3 regions of the Peribacillus sp. V2I11 genome follow, and region 2 is predicted to be linked to each of the others. Evidence: riboswitches for the same ligand, from Rfam matches in the RefSeq annotation. Region 2 holds a riboswitch; each other region holds the start of a gene.
The links. A riboswitch is a leader RNA that binds a small molecule or an ion and turns the genes downstream of it on or off. The one in region 2 is predicted to bind cyclic di-AMP.
Positions count from the first base shown of each region.

Region 1: linked by a shared signal. The riboswitch ahead of QFZ73_RS15060 (TrkH family potassium uptake protein) and the one ahead of QFZ73_RS09870 (cation:dicarboxylate symporter family transporter) in region 2 are both predicted to bind cyclic di-AMP.
Region 3: linked by a shared signal. The riboswitch ahead of QFZ73_RS06500 (APC family permease) and the one ahead of QFZ73_RS09870 (cation:dicarboxylate symporter family transporter) in region 2 are both predicted to bind cyclic di-AMP.

Region 1 covers NZ_JAUSYW010000001.1:3,084,306-3,091,264, reverse strand. Annotated here, with positions in the region: gene QFZ73_RS15090 (aminoacyl-histidine dipeptidase) at 1-667, opposite strand, end outside; gene QFZ73_RS15085 (VanZ family protein) at 707-1,315, opposite strand; gene QFZ73_RS15080 (ABC transporter permease) at 1,559-2,575, opposite strand; gene QFZ73_RS15075 (ABC transporter ATP-binding protein) at 2,572-3,297, opposite strand; gene QFZ73_RS15070 (TetR/AcrR family transcriptional regulator) at 3,416-4,015, shown strand; gene QFZ73_RS15065 (hypothetical protein) at 4,253-4,444, opposite strand; cyclic di-AMP (ydaO/yuaA leader) riboswitch at 4,778-4,920, shown strand; gene QFZ73_RS15060 (TrkH family potassium uptake protein) at 5,094-6,425, shown strand; gene QFZ73_RS15055 (potassium channel family protein) at 6,449-6,959, shown strand, end outside.
Region 2 covers NZ_JAUSYW010000001.1:2,062,541-2,069,499, reverse strand. Annotated here, with positions in the region: gene QFZ73_RS09875 (efflux RND transporter periplasmic adaptor subunit) at 1-786, shown strand, start outside; cyclic di-AMP (ydaO/yuaA leader) riboswitch at 989-1,133, shown strand; gene QFZ73_RS09870 (cation:dicarboxylate symporter family transporter) at 1,307-2,566, shown strand; gene QFZ73_RS09865 (class I SAM-dependent methyltransferase) at 2,610-3,356, opposite strand; gene QFZ73_RS09860 (hypothetical protein) at 3,549-4,331, shown strand; gene QFZ73_RS09855 (D-alanine--D-alanine ligase) at 4,646-5,728, shown strand; gene QFZ73_RS09850 (UDP-N-acetylmuramoyl-tripeptide--D-alanyl-D-alanine ligase) at 5,887-6,959, shown strand, end outside.
Region 3 covers NZ_JAUSYW010000001.1:1,334,639-1,341,597, reverse strand. Annotated here, with positions in the region: gene QFZ73_RS06510 (glycosyltransferase family 2 protein) at 1-703, shown strand, start outside; gene QFZ73_RS06505 (GtrA family protein) at 663-1,118, shown strand; cyclic di-AMP (ydaO/yuaA leader) riboswitch at 1,468-1,611, shown strand; gene QFZ73_RS06500 (APC family permease) at 1,751-3,577, shown strand; gene QFZ73_RS06495 (copper amine oxidase) at 4,508-4,744, shown strand; gene QFZ73_RS06490 (hypothetical protein) at 4,794-5,174, shown strand; gene QFZ73_RS06485 (RhaT/GlcU family sugar-proton symporter) at 5,541-6,395, shown strand; gene QFZ73_RS06480 (glucose 1-dehydrogenase) at 6,411-6,959, shown strand, end outside.

The sequences.
Region 1 (6,959 bases), 1.0 Mb from region 2:
GGATGGACATACCGGAGTGTCCGCCCTTCAACCCTTTAATCCTGATGTTATAAGATACAGCATCAACAATAGAAGCCGATTCCCATCCGATTGGCAGGACCTGCCGCACGCGTATTCCTCCAGCAGAGCTGACCAGCAGCTTTCCATCTTCCTCCGAATCGATATTGATCATCATTTTTCCCTTGAAGTGAGCCGGATCCACGGCAAGTGCACCGTTCATCGTCGTTTCTTCTTCAGTCGTTATGACTATTTCAAGAGAGGGATGCGGAATATCATTTGCATCCAATAATGCCAAAGCATAAGCAACAGCAATTCCATTATCCGCCCCCAATGTTGTATCCGTTGCATACAACATGTCCCCCACAATCCTTAATTGAAGCGGATCTTTCTCAAAATCATGAAGCGTTCCCTTGTTCTTTTCGCAAACCATATCCATATGCCCCTGGATAATGACTGTAGGTGCATTCTCATATCCAATTGTTGCCGGCTTTTTGATAATCACATTCAGCGCCTCATCCTGGATCACCTCCAGGTTCCTATCCTTAGCGAAGCGAACCAGATAGTCACTGAACGCTTGTTCATTAGCCGATCCTCTCGGGATTTTGGAAATCGCTGCAAAATAATGAAACACCGGATGGCTCGATAATTCTTCTAAAGTGCTATACATGGAATTACACCCTTTCATTTAACATATTTGTACTGCCTCTCATCCTTTTACTTTTCCAGAACGGAACACTACGACTTTCTTGAACAAAGGATACAGAATGTACCCCAAGTAAACACCAATCATATTCAGGATCAGGTCATCGACATCCAAACTTCCGCGCCGAAAAACAAACTGACAGATTTCGATGCCCGAAATCGAAAGTGATGGATAAAGAAATTCCCTTAAAGCGGAGGACCCTTTCCCTTCCCTGGACAACAAATACAGACCGAATGGAATGAACAGCCCCACATTGGCGCTAAGGTTATAAAATGACACAAGCCCGTTCATTTCGTTCGATAAATATGAAAGAATCGTAGAAAAAGGAATCAAATTATACGAATATACCTGCCCTTCTGGTCGAAAGAACAGCAAAACCAATAATGATAAACTGTAGCCAAACAATTCTGCCCGCCATAAAAGGCGTGGAATTCTGACCGTTTCACCTCGAAAATAAAGAACCGCAAACGAAACGAAAAGAAGTATACAAAACCAGACAACCATGATCACCAAAGGATTCAAATATAATCGGAGCTGAAGGAAAAAAGGCAAACCGCACAAAAACAATGCTTGCGACAGCAAAAGGGAAAGCATGACCGATTTTAGAGACATATAACTCCCCCTTCTATTTCTTTCCAAATCATTGCATTTCCTTATATCCTAGGACAACTTTAACAGCCCGTCAACAAACTGCATTAACCTGTAATTAGAAAACCGGCAAGGAGAAGCTTTTTTGAATAAATCAACCGATGGGAAGGCTACTTCGGCGTTCAACCAAAATCCAGTTTTCTTCCAGTAAAAAAAGCCGGTTCCTCACTTTCCAGGAATCAGGCTTCTTTTTTAAAGTTGTTGATTTCATAGTGCACGGTATTTTTTCAAACTAATGATATTGATGGTGATAAAAACGACGGCAAAGGCCAGGAGAATGAGTAGATCCAGTAAAACCTCATTGAATGTGAAACCTTTGTACATAACGCCGTTCATGGCATCCGATGCGTAATACAGAGGCATGACCTTGCCGATTTTTTGCAGCCAGTCTGACATGCCATCCAATGGGAAAATTCCTGTAAAGAAGACTTGCGGCACGATGACCAGCGGAATGAATTGTACCATTTGGAATTCAGATGTCGCGAAACTCGATAGTAATGTACCAAGCGATAATGCAACGAGCGCGACAAGTATATTCGTCAGTAAAACGAGCCAAATGGAGCCAACAAGGACGATATCCAATACATTGACAGCATATAGTACGACAATTATGGTTTGAACGAGAGCAAATGAGCCATATCCGATCACATAGCCCGCTACGATTTCGTACCTTTTAATCGGTGTAGCAAGCAGCCGTTCCAACGTACCACTTGTACGCTCCTTCAAAAGCGCGACCCCCGCTATTAAAAATACAAAGAAGAAAACGAAAAAGCTGACGAGCATCGGACTGAAAGTATCAAAACCCTTTGTGTTGGCATCCCCGTAAACATATTGCTCCTCAATTGAAGGAGTGTTTTTTTCATTCCCTTGCAAGCCATGCATCATTTGCATTTGAACGGCCTTTGCACGGGTCGGTTCGTCGTTCAATAGTGTCAGTTTCATTTTGCCATTTTCAACCTGCAGCCAGCCATCCATATCATTTTCAATCATTTTTTCCTGTGAAAATTCCTCAGCGGCCGTTACTTGAAAGTCCGCTTGTTTCAATGCTTTGACCATAGCTTCATTACTGCCTGTAACAACGATTTTCAAATCACTTGATTCTGTATCGAAAATAAAATACATGAGTGTTAAAATGAGCAATGGAGCCAGGAAAAATAAAGCGAGCGTCCTTCGATCCCGGCGCATCTGCCGTGTAATTCGAGTAACAAGAGAGGCAATTCTCATTTTAGGCCACCTCCAATCCTTAAAAAAACATCATCAAGCGTTTCCACGGCAAATTGTTCTTTTAAAGCTGCCGGGGTTCCTGCCGCGATGATTTCACCTTCACGCAGCATCGCCAGTTTATCGCATCGTTCCGCTTCATCCATCACATGCGTCGTGATGATGATCGTCTTATGATCTTCATTTCTTAAACGCTCAAGTTCCTGCCAAATCGATTGTTTCAGCAAAGGGTCTATTCCTACTGTCGGTTCATCCAAAATGAGAATCTCCGGATTTTGGATGAGTGCAACCGCCAGTGACAGACGGCGTTTCATTCCCCCTGAATAATGCGCAACCCGAACGTTCAAATCATTCGTCAACTGTACGATTTCAGCTGCATATTGAATGCGTTCCCTTCGTTCCTTTTTCGAAAAACGGTATAGCTTCGCAAAAAATTCGAGGTTTTCAGCTCCCGACAGTTCTGTATATAAAGCATCGGACTGTGCCATATAGCCGACATCCATTAAAAGTGCTTCATTTGGCACTTCATGATCCAGAACCGTGACTTTACCCGCATCGGGCTTAATCAATCCGACAATCATTTTAATCAAGGTCGTCTTTCCGCATCCGGATGGACCTAACAAGCCAAAAATTCCGCTTTTTTCAATATTCAGGCTCAATGGCTGAATGACCTTTTTCTGATGAAAACCCTTAGTAATTCCTTCAATGGAAATCGCATTTTTCATTGTACACACATCCTCCCTCTTTAATTAACACGGTGTTGAGTGTATTATCATTCTAGGGTAGCATTTGGTCTAATACAATCAACACATTTGGAAAAATGTTCAGTGAAGGAGACATTCCATGGCATCGATTCATGAGGATATGGTACAAAAGACGAAGATGCAGATACAACATCATTTTATTGCACTCGTTGAAGCAGAGGGGTTCTCACATGTATCAGTGAAGAAAATTGCAGAGCGCGCCAACATTAATCGGGGCACATTCTATTTACATTACACAGATAAATATGAATTGATGGATCACTTACAGCAGGAATTGTTAAATGAACTTCAAACCCGCATTACTGCCATTTTGCCGAAAGAGGCTTTTATGGCTCTTCATCAACAACAGCTTTACCCGCCCTTCGTAGAGATTTTTCAATTCATCAGTGAACATGCCCACGCTTTGAGGGCCATTCTTGGTGATCAGGGCGATCCTTCTTTTGCAAAAAAAATAAAGCGCGTATTCGGTGAAGTACTATTGGAGCGTTTGATCAGCCAGCATCCAGCAGCTAAAAATGCAGCCTTCCGCATGTATATGCACGCCTTCCTGACATCGGCGATTTTAGGGGTGATACAGGAGTGGCTGGAGAATTGTGAAGAGCAAACGGCGGAAGAAATGGCGAAAATCCATTTTCAAATCTTGAACTTCATCAGCCATTTGCGCACATTCATACAATGAACGAATCATCCAAGGCATGTTCCATCAACATGCCTTTAAATCTGATTACATCTTGGCCTCCGCTCCTATATTACCAATGGAATAATACCTGCTCTTAGAGGTTTTCATAGCAAAAAAACTCATTCAAAATAAATGAGTTTCAAAGCAAAACAAGATATGGATTTTTCGCTCAGCGTTCCCGGATAGAACACAGGGATTACAATTGAATACCGCTAATGAATGTTGGATTCAGTTAATTTACCTTAGGGAAAACAATTTTAAGAACGGATTCTTTTTCTTATCCGTTATCCTTAACTCATCCATGATGATTTGATCCTCATGATCGGCTATCCATTTCCTTAGTGCATCTTTATCCTGGCATTGTGTTAAATATGTCTGGCCACCCTTGCCTGTAGCATTAATAACATATCTATTGAACGTTTTCTCCATAATTGCCCGCCTTTTTAATAAAATGTTTTGAATCTTTACATACGAATGCACTGCTTTTTTCTTTATCATTTACAAAAGGAACATGATATATATATATTAGAAACTTTGATTGGCAATAGCGTGTTCTGATTGAAAGTAGTGAATAAAGCACCCCGATGCTGGTTATCATAATCGGATTAATCGAACCTATCATAATGTGCTAACTAATATTTGTCAATACGTTTTTAAAATGTAAATAAAACGTAAATTTTCAGTTTTGTTAAAGAAATATTTTTTTGCAATTCAGGGGTTTACAACTGCTAAATGATGGGAGTAGAATACGTTTATCAATTTAATGCATTTCGGCCTAAACTCAAGGGAATTGAGTACGGAGGACCCAATCATTTGGGGTTAATTCTGCCTTGCAGAAGGGATGAGATCAGCTCTTTCGCCATCCTACCCGTCAGCTAACTTCGTCGGCTAAAGCGAAGGAGGTCATAAGACCGCCTATTTCGGGAGTTTTTTTGCATGCTTTTTGGGGCAAAATAACTGTTCGATGTTTTAGCAGGTCTTTTTATTATGCCTTTAAAAAGCTTCTGAAAGCAGATTGATGATTAAAATACCATACAGTTTCACACAATTTTTTTTAGGTAGGGATGGTTATTTGGGAATGAAAAAAAATTTATTGGATCCGCCAAAAATACTTGTACTAGGCTTTGCCACCCTGATACTTATTGGGGCCTATTTATTAACCCTGCCGATTTCCACAGAAAATGGCAAGGGTCTTTCTTTTCTGGATGCTTTATTCACCTCGACTTCCGCTACATGTGTAACAGGACTGGTCGTAGTGGATACGGGATCGACCTTCACCACTTTTGGTGAGTTGGTCATCTTGACACTGATTCAGATAGGCGGTTTAGGGTTCATGTCATTTGCGACATTTTTCTTTTTCCTTTTAGGCAAAAAGATTTCTTTAAAAGGCAGGTTACTCTTGCAGGAGTCCTTAAATAATCTATCCATGGCGGGTGTGGTCAGGTTAGTGAAACGGCTTTTAATTTTCACGGCCATCATTGAAGGCCTGGGTGCCCTTATCTTATCGATTCGCTTTTCTTTTGACATGCCAATCGGCAAAGCAGTCTATTACGGGTTTTTTCATTCCATATCGAATTTCAATAATGCCGGCTTTGATTTAATGGGGGAATTCAGGAGTTTGACCCCATATGTATCGGATCCATTCGTAACCCTTACCGTCGCATTCCTCATCACGTTTGGCGGGATAGGTTTTATTGTGATGAATGAACTATACGAATATCGGAATACCCATCGTTTATCCGTACATACGAAGATAGTTCTGGCGACTAGCTTGACCCTTACCATTGCCGGCGCAATTTTAATCTTTTTATTCGAGTTCGGCAATGCCAAGACATTACAGCCATTATCTTTCATGGGTAAAATGCTGTCATCTTTATTTCAATCGGTTTCACCACGGACGGCAGGCTCCAATACGCTGAATATCCCTGATTTAACTCAGCCTACATTACTGCTCATCATTTTCTTGATGTTCGTCGGGGCTTCACCCGGATCGACTGGCGGCGGGATTAAAACGACTACATTAGCAACGCTTTTTGGAACGGTTTGGTCACAGATTAAAGGAAAGGGTGATGTGGTATTATTCCGTCACCGCATTGTGAGTGAAACGATTTTTAAAGCATTATCCGTTACATTCATTGGCGTATTCATGGTTTCAATCATCTCCATTCTGCTGACCATCACTGAAAGCGGAACTGATTTCTTGATGATTTTGTTTGAAGCCACTTCAGCATTTGCCACCGTGGGACTTTCAATGGGTTTGACCCCCGAATTATCACCGGCTGGCCGGATGCTCATCATTTTCACGATGTTTGCAGGCCGTGTGGGTCCTTTGACTTTGGCCTTTGCCATCGCTATGAGGCGCAAACCAGATCCGTTCCGCCGGCCAAAAGGGAAGATCATGATTGGTTAATCATAAATGAAGGAGTGTAAAAGATGGGAAAACGACAATATGCCGTGATCGGTTTAGGCAGATTCGGAACCAGTGTGGCCCATAGATTATATACGGCCGGCCAAGAGGTATTGGGTATTGATGTCAACGAGGAAAGAGTCGAGAATGCGGGACTGAGCGTCACCCATGCGGTCATGGCGGATACGACTGAAGAAGAAACATTGAAATCAATCGGAATCCGTAATTTCGACTGTGTCATCGTAGCCATCGGAAATGACATGCAATCGAGCATTTTAACTACCTTGCTTTTAAAAGAGCTTGGGGTCGAAAAGGTCATTGCCAAAGCACTCAATAAAAATCACGGTCAGGTGCTCACTAAAATCGGTGCCGACTGGGTCATCTATCCTGAGAGGGATATGGGGGAACGGGTCGCGAATCAGCTCCTTTCCCCTAACATGCTGAACTATATAGAGCTCTCGAAAGAATACAATATCGAGGAAATCATCCTCCCCATGAGCATGAAGGGAAAAAGCCTCAGGGAGCTAGATTTGCGTG
Region 2 (6,959 bases):
AGCTCTTCAGATCTTATTAAAAGTAGCATTGAGCAAGAAATGTACAAGCAGGAACTAGAAAAAAACAATTTGAATGAAAAAGTGAAAATGCTTGACGCTAAATTAAGTTCAATTGAGGAGCAGTCCAGTGCGATCGTGACGACGAGCGAGGCTGATGGTGTAGTTAAAAATATCAATAAAAACCTGAATAATCCCATAATATCCATTGTTTCTATAAATATGGCAATTGAAGGTAATTTCTCAGAAGAAGAAATGAAAAAGGCTGAAGTGGGCATGACTATAAAAGCAAGTTCCTCTGATTCAAAAAAGGCATTGAATGGAACGATAGGCCGTATCCATTCCTATCCAGCTGAAGAGCCGTCGTTAAAAAAAGATAACAGATTTCCATTTCAGGCTTTAATCGAACCGGAAAGCGAAGAAACGGAACCTTTGTTGGTGGGATCCAAAGTGAATCTTACAGTAATAACCAATGAGAAAGCCGGTGTACCCTCCGTTCCTATAGAGGCGGTTCATTACCAAAAACAGCCACATGTTTACAAATTGACTAAAAAAGGCTATGTGGATAAACATTACATCACAAAAGGGCTTAAGGCTGAAGGAAAGCAAGAAATCATAAAGGGACCGTCGGTAGGTGACGTCATCCTCATGGAGCCGAATGTGGCAGTGAAGAACCATTCTTATTTCATTACTCCAATTCAATTTGAAAAAGTGAAAGCTGCAACTTATAAAAAATTCACCACTAGGGAAAAAGTAAGATATCTGTTACTTGGCATTTTGGAAAAATAACCGCTTCTTTCATCAAGAGAGGTGATGTCAAATTAGTTATTAATTATATATCAATATAACTTATAATGATTAAAAATTGGGAAGAGTAATTATAGATACAATAGTCTTTAATACAGAATATTCAGACATATTTAAATATTTTTTCTAGAACGGATGCGAATAAATATTTACAGATTATCATTTTTAGTATAATATTTTATTATAAGTTAACTCGCTTAATCTTATTCAAGAACGGGGGACCCATTTTTGTGGATTTTTCCGCTAGGGGTGAATTCAGAAATGAAAGGGCTTTGTGTTTCCAATTCCTAACCCGACAGCTAACCTCGTCAGCGTCTTTAAGGGAACATGTGTGAATATTCACGCCAATAAGAAATCGACACATGAAGTGTCTTTTTTTTCGGCGTAAAGACAGAGTTTTTCAAAAAAAGAAAAATTACTTTCTTTTTATTAGTATCTTGTTTCCCTTACCGAGACAAAAATGTTTTTGCATCAAAGACTTTATGGAAGGTGAGGAAAGTAAATGAAGAAATTCAAATTTAGTTTAGCTAGCCAAATTTTCATTGGTTTAATTTTAGGGATTATCGTTGGTGCCATTTTTTATGGTAATGAGACGGCCCAAAACTTTTTACAGCCATTCGGAGACATTTTCCTACGAATGATTAAAATGATTGTAGTGCCTATCATTGTTTCAAGCCTTATCGTTGCAGTTGCGGGTGTAGGTGATTTGAAAGCGGTAGGTAAACTTGGTGCTAAATCATTATCATACTTTGTTGCGGTAACACTTACTGCGATTGCTGTTGGTTTAATTTCCGCGAATATCATCCAGCCTGGTGCTGGTGTGAATATGAATAATCTGGAACAAACAGATATTTCCACATATGTTGATACTGCAGAAACTAAGCAGCATGAATCGTTCGTAGATACACTCGTTCACATTGTACCATCCAATCCAGTTCAGGCCATGGTAGAAGGCGATATGCTAGCGATCATTTTCTTCTCCGTGTTATTTGGACTTAGTATTGCGGCCATCGGTGAAAAGGGTAAACCAGTATTCCGTTTCTTCCAAGGTACAGCTGAAGGAATGTTCTACCTAACTAATATGGTCATGAAATTCGCTCCTATCGGTGTATTTGCACTAATCGGTGTGACTATCTCCAAATTTGGTTTGGAATCTTTAATTCCGTTAGGAAAGTTAGCGCTTTCTGTTTACGGAACAATGATTTTCTTTGTAATTGTCATTCTGGGTCTTATTGCAAAATTTGTAGGATTCAATATCTTTACGTTGATTAAACTTCTAAAAGAAGAATTGATTCTTGCTTTCTCTACAGCAAGTTCAGAAGCGGTTCTTCCTAAGATCATGGAAAAAATGGAAAAAGCGGGATGTCCGAAACATATTGCTACATTTGTTATTCCGACTGGATATTCTTTTAACCTTGATGGTTCTACATTATATCAAGCGTTAGCAGCTATCTTCATCGCCCAAATGTATGGAATCGATTTAAGCATGTATGAGCAAATTACGCTAATGCTAGTGTTAATGATCACGTCCAAGGGGATTGCGGGTGTACCGGGTGTATCTTTCGTCGTTCTTTTAGCGACATTGGGAACTGTAGGTATTCCTATTGAAGGTCTAGCATTTATTGCCGGTATCGACCGTATTCTTGATATGGGACGTACAGTAGTGAACGTTATCGGTAATTCACTTGCAGCAATCGTCATCTCTAAATGGGAAGGTCAATTCAACCCTCCTTCCAAAAAAGAACTAGAACAAGTTTCTTAATACAAAAAATCCAGAGTGAAATATCACTCTGGATTTTTTTGAATTAAAATGCACTTCCTGATTTTTGAGCGATCCAGGAAGCGGCAATCGGAAGAGAAAGCGTTGACATCTTCGTTTTCATCGAATAATTCACTGCGGTAAAAGCTCTCGATGACTGTAAGCCCTGCTTCCTCCAGACAATTAAGCACTTCAAGTTGTGTTGGGATATGGAGGTAGAAGCGTTCCGGGTGTGAGAATATCCCCCAAACTCATAAAGCCTCTCATCTTGTTTACCTCCACACCAAATAATTTCCTCCTGCTCCCAGAAGTTCAGGTGATTTTCGTTTTTATTACGGTCATGTGTTGTGAAAATAAAGATTCCTTCAGGTTTTAAAATACGGTTGATTTCTTTTAAAGCCAATGTGCGGTTTTGTCGCTGGGGAATTTGCATTAAACCATTAAAAGCGAAGATTGCTTTATCGAATGAGGCGTCCTTGAAAGGGAGGTTCGTGGCATCGCCAAGGATAAAGGGGATGTCCAGGTTATGTTCATGCGCTATTTTTTCCGCTTCATTAAGCATGGCAGGCGTTAGATCGATTCCTGTTATATTTTGAAATCCTGTTTTATATAGTGCGAAGGTGGTTCTTCCTGTACCGCATCCGATATCAAGGATTGCATCATCCTGATATAAATATTTTTCGAATGCATATTTCTCTGATTGCCAAAGACCTAATTTTTTAGTTGCATCAGCATAAAGGGAAGCGGCCTCATGAAAAGAATTAATGATAAAACCTTTTTCAATTTTACCCATGATCAATTGCTCTAATTTTTTTCTACTATTATATGGATATTTAAGGTTGTCGAGTGTGTTCCTTGACCTTAGGTTAATATGGAGTTCATGTTTCACATTATTTACATTAATGAGGGGTTATATAACTTACGTGAAAACCCAAAAGTTTGATAAAATAACATTATTGATTGAGGGCTCGGAGGGGATCAGGTTATGAAGAATGGTAGTAATGATATCTTATATATGTATATGCAGGCTTCCGAACGGTTTGTCCTTTTTAATGGACTCAATTTTCGTGAATTCGTCTATTCGCTGCCATGTACCTTGGATTCCATCTTATTATTGAAACATCAATTCGATGGTGGGGAATATAATTTGAATGTCCTGCTAGAAAGTGCTTCATCTGAAGATATTGCGAAGCTCGTTAAAGAAAATGTCCGGGCATATGGAGATTTCTGTTGGATCGATTTTGAAGAAGCGGAAGGTCTGGATGAATTGGATGGAAGGGAAATAGCGGAACTTTTATATTTAGGGCACGCAAAAACCCATCTGGATCCCCCTTTTTTCCGTAAATTGAATAATCAATTTGTGTACCTTGCCCAGGATGATGGCTGGTTCAATAAAATTTATTTTCGTTCTCTTTCGACATATTATATGATGTTAGGAAGCCTGATTCCGCTAAAGCTGGAGCGTTTAAAAGTAGAGAGGACGTGGCTTGGAATCAGAAGGAAAAAAGAGCTGACGGCGATTCCGCCAGAAATCATTTCTTCCTTGGCTCATATTCTGGCAGAGGGGCTCGTTTTTTCCTTTCGGCATGTTAAGTATACAAGAACGAAAATTGAGATACCGGCATGGGTCGTAGGGGATTATTTTAACATGGATGAAATGCATGATGACTTTTCGGATAGGGATATTAAGGATCCAGATGCCTTTATTACCTTCAATCGAAAAGAAAAGGTATGGGAAAGCGTTATTAAAAATACATCATTCTCCTAATTATCCCAACTTCCGAGGTTCGTGGATTGGATTATTTGAAATCCTTGAATTTTCTAGGTGTAAGACTTACCATCTCATGCATAAAAGATAAGAGAGGGCGACACACTGGATGTGCTAGCTCAGGTGTTGCCACAGGACGTGGCGAATTTAACCTGTGTTCCGCTGGTGTAAGTTTCGCTTTACCCCGCATTAACAGGCTGTAGGGCAGGCGGGTGTAAGTTGTAATAAAAAAGAAATATGGAGTTTGCTTTATCCGTTTTAGTGTAAAGTGATACAATGAACATGGTTAAAAGAATATTGGAGGGTAATAACTCATGAAAACTAAACTTGGTTTGCTTTATGGTGGAAAATCTGCGGAGCATGAGGTTTCTATGCAGACGGCTTTAGCGGTCATTAAAGCTCTCGATTTAGCAAAGTTTGATATATATCCGATTTACATAACAAAAGAGGGTTCATGGATTAATGGACCGAAGTTAACGGGACCTGCTGAGAATGTGGAGGCTTTGACATTTTCACCGGAAAAATCGAGCTCGCCTCTTGCCTTGCAGGCACATTCAACTGATGAAAATAGTGAATCAACAGGATATGACGTAATTTTCCCATTGCTTCACGGACCAAATGGAGAAGATGGGACCGTACAAGGGATGCTGGAACTATTGAACCTTCCTTATGTAGGCAATGGCGTTTTAGCTTCCTCAGCAGGAATGGATAAGGTCATCATGAAAAACATTTTTGCCCAGGCGGGACTTCCTCAAGTCAAATACACTTGGTTCATTCGTTCTGAATGGGAGAAGAATACTGAAAGTGCCATTAAAAAGGTAGCGGATGAATTGGGGTACCCTTGTTTTGTCAAACCTGCCAATTTAGGCTCGAGTGTGGGTATCAGCAAATGTAATGATGCTGATGAATTGGAAAAAGCTGTAGCGGAAGCTTTTCAATTCGATCGGAAGATCATCATTGAAGAAGGGGTCGTTGCTCGTGAACTCGAGTTTGGTATTCTTGGTAATGATGAACCGTCTTGTTCCGTGGCAGGCGAAATCATCCCTAAGAAAGATTTTGCCTTCTATGATTATTCAGCAAAATATGTAGACGGTAATTCAGCGATGGTCATTCCAGCGGAGATAACGGAAAGCGAGTATGCAGCTTTATCCGAAATGGCCATTACTGCCTTTAAGTCATTGGATTGCTCTGGATTGGTTCGCGCTGATTTCTTCTTAACGAATGAAGGGCAAATCTATATTAATGAAGTGAATACAATGCCTGGGTTTACTCCTTTTAGCATGTTTCCGTTATTGTGGAAGCACACAGGTGTCGACTATCCAGCGTTAATTGAAAAACTCGTGAAACTTGCCTTGGATCGTCATCAGGAAAAACAACAAATCAAATATACAGTTTGATCATGCAGGTAATGTATCAGTAAACTTCACAATCCATCAAACGTTGATATGATGGATTCCAATCAGCAGGAGCCGGTGCGATTCAAACTGGTTTCTGCTTCGTTTGGTTAACGGAAGAAGATAGCGATTAACGGTTCAATGAATGTAGGAGGAACAAAATGATAAAGAGAACGTTAAAACAAGTACATGAAATGGCAGAGGGATTGAATGATATCAGTCCATTCCAGTCCAAAGGGATTAATGGGGTTTCCATCGATTCAAGAACGGTTAAGGAAGGATGTTTGTTCATTCCGCTTAAGGGTGGGCAGGTTGACGGCCATCAGTATGTCAAGCAAGCTTTAGCGCAAGGAGCGGCGGCTTCTTTTTGGCAAAGGGATGTTCCGAATCCTCCTAATGATTTACCGATAATCATTGTCGAAAATACCGAAAAGGCACTTCAGCAATTGGCGCGTTCTTACCGTCAGCAGTTGAATATAAAAGTCATTGGGATAACGGGCAGCAATGGTAAGACGACTACGAAAGATATGACGGCTGCACTGCTGGCAACTACCTATAAAGTTCATAAAACCAATGGAAACTTCAATAATCATTTAGGTTTGCCACTAACGGTGCTTTCTATGGAAGAGGATACTGAAGCGGCTGTTTTGGAAATGGGAATGAGCAGCCGTGGTGAAATTGAGTTCTTATCCAAAATGGCAAAGCCTGATGTAGCGATCATTACCAATATCGGTGAATCACACTTATTGGATTTAGGATCACGTGAGGAAATCGCGAATGCAAAGTTGGAAATTGTCGAAGGTTTGGCGAAAGATGGAACGCTGATATATCATGGTGATGAACCATTGCTTCGCAATCGGATCAAAAAGGATTTTCCTGATTTAAACGTAAAATCTTTTGGACGTACGGAACAAAATGATTTATATCCACAGACCATAAGCCAAGGAGCAGACAGTACCAAGTTTATAATCGCAAGTGATGAAAAGGAAATCGATTATGAGATACCCGTTTTAGGCCATCACAATGTTCTTAATGCATTGGCAGCAATTTTGGTTGCTAAAGAATTCAATGTGGATGATTCAGCGATCCGTAAAGGTCTGTCAACCATTCAGTTAACTAATATGAGGATGGAATTGGTCGAGGGCGCAAAAGGGCAGAAAATCATCAATGATGCATACAATGCCAGTCCAACTTCAGTTAAGGCAGCAGTTGAGTTGGTTGAGGGATTATCTGG
Region 3 (6,959 bases), 730 kb from region 2:
GGATGATATTCAAGTCATCCCTGAATTCATTCGGAAATTCAATGAAGGATGTGAAATTGTATATGGTGTCCGCCAAAAAAGGGACCTTGATACATTTTTTAAACGAACATCTGCAACTGTTTTTTATAAATTGATGAACAAGATGGGGGTTAACCTTGTCTATAATCATGCCGATTTCCGGCTAATGAGTAAAAGGGCGATAGCGGAGTTGGAACGATTTGATGAAACGAATCTTTTTTTACGGGGGATCGTACCGCTCATTGGGTTTAAGACGGACTCTGTTTATTATGACCGAAAAGAAAGATTGGCTGGGGAAACGAAGTATCCATTTAAGAAGATGGTTGCGTTTGCGCTTGATGGCGTTACTTCCTTTTCAGTTACACCGATCCGGCTTGTATTATGGCTAGGATGTCTTTCCTTTTTCATTAGCTTAATCTTTGGGTCTTACTTTTTATGGTTAAAGTTTTATGGTCAGACCGAAACGGGTTGGACCTCATTAATCACCTCCATATGGTTGATCGGTGGACTACAGTTGATCGCTGTCGGCTTGATCGGGGAATATATCGGTAAAATCTATAATGAATCCAAACGCCGGCCTAAATATATTGTTGATTTGGATTTATTTAATCCGCTCGATTTAAAAAAACGGGAGCAACTAGACAATGAACGGAACAGTATTGAAAAACTATCTAAAACACACTAACTCCTTTATCCGCTTTTTATTGGTTGGAATAGTCAATACAGCTGTTGGACTTTCCATCATGCTTTTTCTCATGAATGTCCTTGAGTTATCTTACTGGATCTCCACCTTTTTCGGCAATGGTACTGGAGCTGTAACGAGTTTTCTTTTGAACAGGACTTTTACCTTTAAAAGCAATATAGAATGGCGGAGAGGAGTTGCCCGTTTCTTTTGCGTCATCCTGATTTGTTATTCCGCAGCTTATTCTTTAGGCCAAGCTATAGCAGAATCAATGGAAGGATCCGTTCATTTATCCATCCAACAAAATGTGGCTGTGCTGATAGGAGCAATTTTTTACACAGTTCTTAACTATATTGGCCAGAAATACTTTGTCTTTAAAAAAAGCAATTTGAGACCAATTCAAGAAGGAAGGAACTAATTAGGGTGGATCAGTGGAATAATGCCCTCGATTGGATGGGAAATAAAAGTTGATTCGGAAAGCGAAATTGACTATCCAAGCTGGGGCAGATCTGTTTAATTTCGTCTTTCGCGTTCTCCATGTGGGGATCATTTTATCATTTTGGGACCACCTTTTGTTCAGTGACCCCCTGATCATTTTCTTTTTGACGTTTTTACTTACCTCCTTTCCTCCCTTCGAATCATGTGTTTGCATGACTTATGTTCTATACGTCAAGAACAAAACTTCACCTCCAAAGATTATTCTATTAATGTGCAAAATTTTCATTTACTTTTCCATTTCACGGGAGTATGATAATCAACAGTTTCATATTTCTAAATCGCTTAAACCTTATGGTGCGGGGGACCCGTTATAGGGATTGCTACTACAATCCAAGGGGTGAATCCTTTCAAGGTAGGGCTACTCTTAGGTCCGAATCCGACAGCTAACCTCGTAAGCGTTATAGGAGAAGGAAGGTGGAGCTTGTTAGACAAAAAAATTAATGTCTACAGGTCTATTTAGCCATGACTTGTAGGCATTTTTCTATTTCGTCTTGTTTTTTGCTACAGCTGGGTAACATAAACTTATAAATTAAATATGGTGGTGAATTCTTGATGTTATCTTCTATAAAGAGGTTCTTGATTGGGAGACCTTTAAAATCAAATGCACTTGGTGAACAAAAGCTTAACAAAACAAAGGCTTTGGCGATATTATCTTCTGATGCTTTGTCTTCGGTTGCTTATGGACCGGAGCAAATATTGATCGTCCTGATCACGGTCGGTGCTGCGGCATTCTGGTATTCCATCCCTATCGCGATTGGGGTATTGATCCTGTTAACTGCTTTGATTTTGTCCTATAGACAAATCATTTTCGCTTATCCACATGGCGGGGGGGCATATGTGGTTTCAAAAAATAATTTAGGTGTCAATCCAGGGTTGATAGCTGGAGGATCCTTGTTGGTCGATTATATATTAACTGTCGCTGTAAGTGTTTCTGCAGGTACGGATGCCATCACGTCCGCTTTTCCCGGTCTGCATTCATATAATGTCATCATAGCCATCATTTTCGTCATTCTACTTACAATCCTGAACCTTCGGGGGGTTACGGAGTCGGCCTCTGTTTTGGCCTATCCGGTGTACTTATTCGTTTTAGCATTGTTTATCTTGATTGGTGTTGGCATTTACAAGATTTTGACGGGCGGGGTTTCACCGGAATTGCACACGTCCATCGGGACTCCGGTAGCGGGCATCAGTTTATTTATACTGCTAAGAGCATTCGCATCAGGAAGCTCCGCATTGACAGGAGTCGAAGCGATTTCCAATGCAATCCCGAACTTTAAAGATCCAGCCCCGAATAATGCTGCAAAAACTTTAATAGCGATGGGTTCCTTACTAGCTGTATTATTTTCGGGAATCGTATACTTAGCCTATTATTTAAGCATTGTTCCAAGCGCGGAGGTAACGGTCGTCTCCCAGATTGCTGAAGAGATCTTTGGACGGAATTTCATGTATTTCTTCATTCAAGGTACGACTGCATTGATCTTGATACTGGCGGCCAATACTGGCTATTCGGCTTTCCCTCTGCTTGCGGTAAATCTTGCGAAGGATAAATTCATACCAAGGGCGTTTACGATAAGAGGGGACCGATTAGGGTATTCCAATGGAATTATCATACTGGGACTTGCATCCATCATCTTAATAGTCGCGTTTGAAGGACATACAGAAAATCTCATTCCGCTTTATGCGGTAGGGGTATTCATTCCATTTACGTTGTCCCAGACCGGGATGATTGTTAAATGGATTCGCGAAAAGCCAAAAGGCTGGATGATGAAACTAACCATTAATTCAATTGGTGCCATGATTAGCTTTATCGTCACGATGATATTCTTTTTAACCAAATTTACTCAGGTATGGTCTGTTTTGATTTTTTTACCCATCATCATTTTAATTTTTCATCGAATTAGAAAGCATTATGAAGCAGTTGGTGACCAACTAAGGATTACAACATGTGAGCCGATCTTACCAATTGAAGGAAATATCATCATTGTACCTGTGGCGGGTATAACCCATGTGGTTGAGAACTCTTTAAATTATGCAAAATCTCTATCGGCAAATCAGGTTATTGCCGTTTATGTTGCTTTTGAAAGAGAAGATGAAAAGAAATTCGGAGAAAAATGGAAAAAGTGGCAGCCGGATGTCAGACTAGTTACACTGAATTCTTATTACAGAAGTATCATTCAGCCACTAACTAAATTTGTGGATACAGTTGAACATAAGGCCAGGGAATCCAATTATAAAGTTACGGTGATCATCCCCCAATTCATTCCAAAGAAGGGCTGGCACAATATACTTCATAACCAATCAAGTTTACTGATTCGCGCCTACTTACTTTATAGAAGAAATGTGGTTATTACGACAGTGCCATATCATTTGAAGAAGTAAGTTCCATTTCTAAGAAAGGAAGCAAACCTTCATCAGGTTTGCTGAGACTGTAGACAAATTCGAAGAAATCGAGTTTGCCTACAGTTTTTTTATGGCTTGTACAATTTGAACGATTATTTCCGCTCCAGGCACTCGCTTTCCGCTGGCGGTCCGCCCTCGGCTTGCGCCTGCGGGGCCTCCCTTGACGCACTTCCCCCGCAGGGAGTCTCGTACACCCTTTCCAATCAACTTTGTTATAGCATTTAGTTAGAAACCATACCTGAGGAGTTGAAGGTGTTGCTTTGGGAACATCATTTGATGAAAGAGATGTTTTCCGAACCCCTTTTGTCTACAAACTGAAGAAGCAAACTTTCACATGGTTTGCCTACAGTTTTTTTATGGCTTGTACATTTGGGCGTTGATTTCCGCTCCAGGCACTCGCTTTCCGCTGGCGGTCCGCCCTCGGCTTGCGCCTGTGGGGTCTCCCTTGGACGCGCTTTTCCCGCAGGAGTCTCGCACCTTCCTCTCCATTCAACTTTGGGATAACATTTAGTTAGAAACCATACCTGAGGAGTTGAAGTTGAAGGTGTTGGTTTGGGTCAGTTGGTTCAGGAACATCATTTGATGAAAGATACGTTTCCCAACCCCCCCTTTAGTCTACAAACTGAAGAAGCAAACCTTCATATGGTTTACTTTTTTTATAGGGCTCTGTTCGTATATATTTATAAACTCATAAATAAAAAGACAGTCACTACAGTTGTCTTTTCTCCAACTAATGCCCCCGATAGTTGAAGAGGAACATTAATTAAAATCTCATTAAATTCACAGTACCGATTATTGCTAATGAAGTCCATACAAGAAAAAGGATCGCAGTAAGATAATGGGATGCTTCCTCTTTTATGGTTTTAATTAATGATATTATAAAAAAAACTATATGCAGGGGGAGAAGGGTTGGAAGAGTGGGTTAAAGCCGAGCGTTCCATTGAAAATGAAGATGTGGTGGTCTGGTATAACATGGGACACCATCATATAACCCGACCTGAAGATTGGCCAGTCATGCCGACCGCTTATATTAGCTTCATTTTAAAACCAACGGGCTTTTTCAATCGGAATCCAGCTCTTGATGTGCCTCCATCAAAACCAAAGAATTCAGCTTGCCAAATGGGTGGTCATTCTTCCTGTCATTAAAAATCAGACGTTTCACTAACTAATGCTAGTAAAGGGGGAAACGAATCGAATGCTGCTGCTGACCAGTTTTATGATAGTCGTGGCATATACATTTTACTTTTCTAAAAAAGCCCATCAGAAAAAAGATCATATTGGTGTTAGCCTGGGTAAATGCATGGTCATGATGTTAAGCATGACGACAAGTTTAACCTTAAGTTTAATGCTGTCATTCCTGTTGCCCGGCAAGCTGGTGGTTTTAACCGTTCTAGCCATCGCAATATGTGCAGTGGCAGGCTTCATCATCGGAAGGCCATTCGGGTTAATATCGGTTATGGAATCTCAATCAACAACTCTGATGGGGGCAATGATGGGAGCCATGCTGCCTCTTGATTCACAAACTTTCATGCTCGTTTCGATGGACCTGATTACCTTGCCAGTATATTCTTTGTGACTTTTTAAATAAAAAGAGAGGATATAAAAGAAACAAAAAGTGGGAGGGGATTTGCTCCTTTCATTCTGACCCTCTTGTTCTCCATTATCATTATTGGGACAACGGCTGTTTGGGAAAGTGATTATTTCAAGGTCGGTGATGATTCGGAAATGGACATGCAACATCATCAACATGATGGGTAGCTATTGCAATAACTTCACTATCATCAAAAAGGGCTGCGTTTGCAGCCCTTTTTGTGTTGAACACTTTTTGGGGGAAACACTTCATAAAATTACCAAGGGTCATTTCAAATAATGCGTACATATTAAAAGAAGACAAAATGAAATTTTCTGCTTAGTTTTGAACTTACATATATGGGGGTTGAAAATGGATATATTATTAGCTCTCTTGCCGGCATTATTCTGGGGAAGCATCGTTTTATTTAATGTGAAACTCGGGGGTGGACCCTATAGTCAAACACTAGGTACAACGATTGGTGCCTTGATTTTTTCAATTGGTGTTTATATTTTTGCCGATATTAAGTTGTCACTTCTGGTGTTTGGAGTCGGAGTCGTATCTGGATTGTTTTGGGCCGTTGGACAAGCTAATCAGCTTAAGAGCATTGATTTAATGGGAGTATCCAAAACGATGCCGATATCAACTGGATTGCAGCTCATTTCAACCACATTATTCGGGGTCATAGTTTTTAACGAATGGTCTACAATGAAAGCGATTATTTTAGGCGTTTTGGCATTAGTCTTCATTATTATAGGAATCGTCTTGACCTCCTTGGAAGATAAAGAATCAAAAGAGGGCAAGTCGGGAAACTTGAAGAAAGGAATTGTTATTCTCCTCATCTCGACATTCGGTTATTTGGTTTATGTGGTCGTGGCCCGTCTATTTGATGTTGATGGCTGGTCAGCGTTGTTCCCTCAAGCGATCGGGATGGTGATAGGCGGTCTGTTATTGACTTTTAAACATAAACCATTTAACAAATATACGATTCGCAATATCATTCCGGGATTGATATGGGCTGCAGGGAACATGTTTTTATTCATATCACAGCCCCGTGTGGGAGTGGCTACCAGTTTTTCCCTTTCGCAAATGGGCATAGTCATCTCAACTCTCGGCGGGATAATCATTTTACGTGAAAAGAAAACGAAGCGTCAACTAATTGGAATTGTAATTGGAATTATCTTGATCATCATAGCTGGGATTATGCTCGGATTGGCAAAAAGTTAATTGGAGGGTGATTAAATGTATTCAGATTTAGAAGGTAAGGTAGTTGTTATAACGGGTTCATCCACTGGTTTAGGAAAAGCGATGGCCATTCGCTTTGCTAAGGAAAAGGCAAAGGTCGTGGTTAATTATCGCACTAAATCAGAGGAAGCGGATAGTGTAATGGAAGAAATCAAAACAAATGGTGGGGAAGCTATTGCAATAAAAGGCGATGTCACCGTTGAAGAAGATGTGATTAACCTTGTTCAATCAGCGATAAAGAACTTCGGGAAACTCGATATATTCATCAATAATGCAGGAATTGAAAATCCGGTTCCATCTCACGAGATGCCGTTAAGTGACTGGAATAGGGTAATCAATACAAACTTAACCGGAAATTTCTTAGGCTGCCGTGAAGCTATCAAGTATTTTGTCGAGAACGATATTAAAGGGAATGTGATAAACATGTCCAGTGTACATGAGATGATTCCCTGGCCTTTATTCGTTCACTATGCGGCAAGCAAGGGCGGGGTGAAGCTGCTTACGGAAACCCTGGCTCTTGAATATGCACCAAAAGGGATCCGTGTG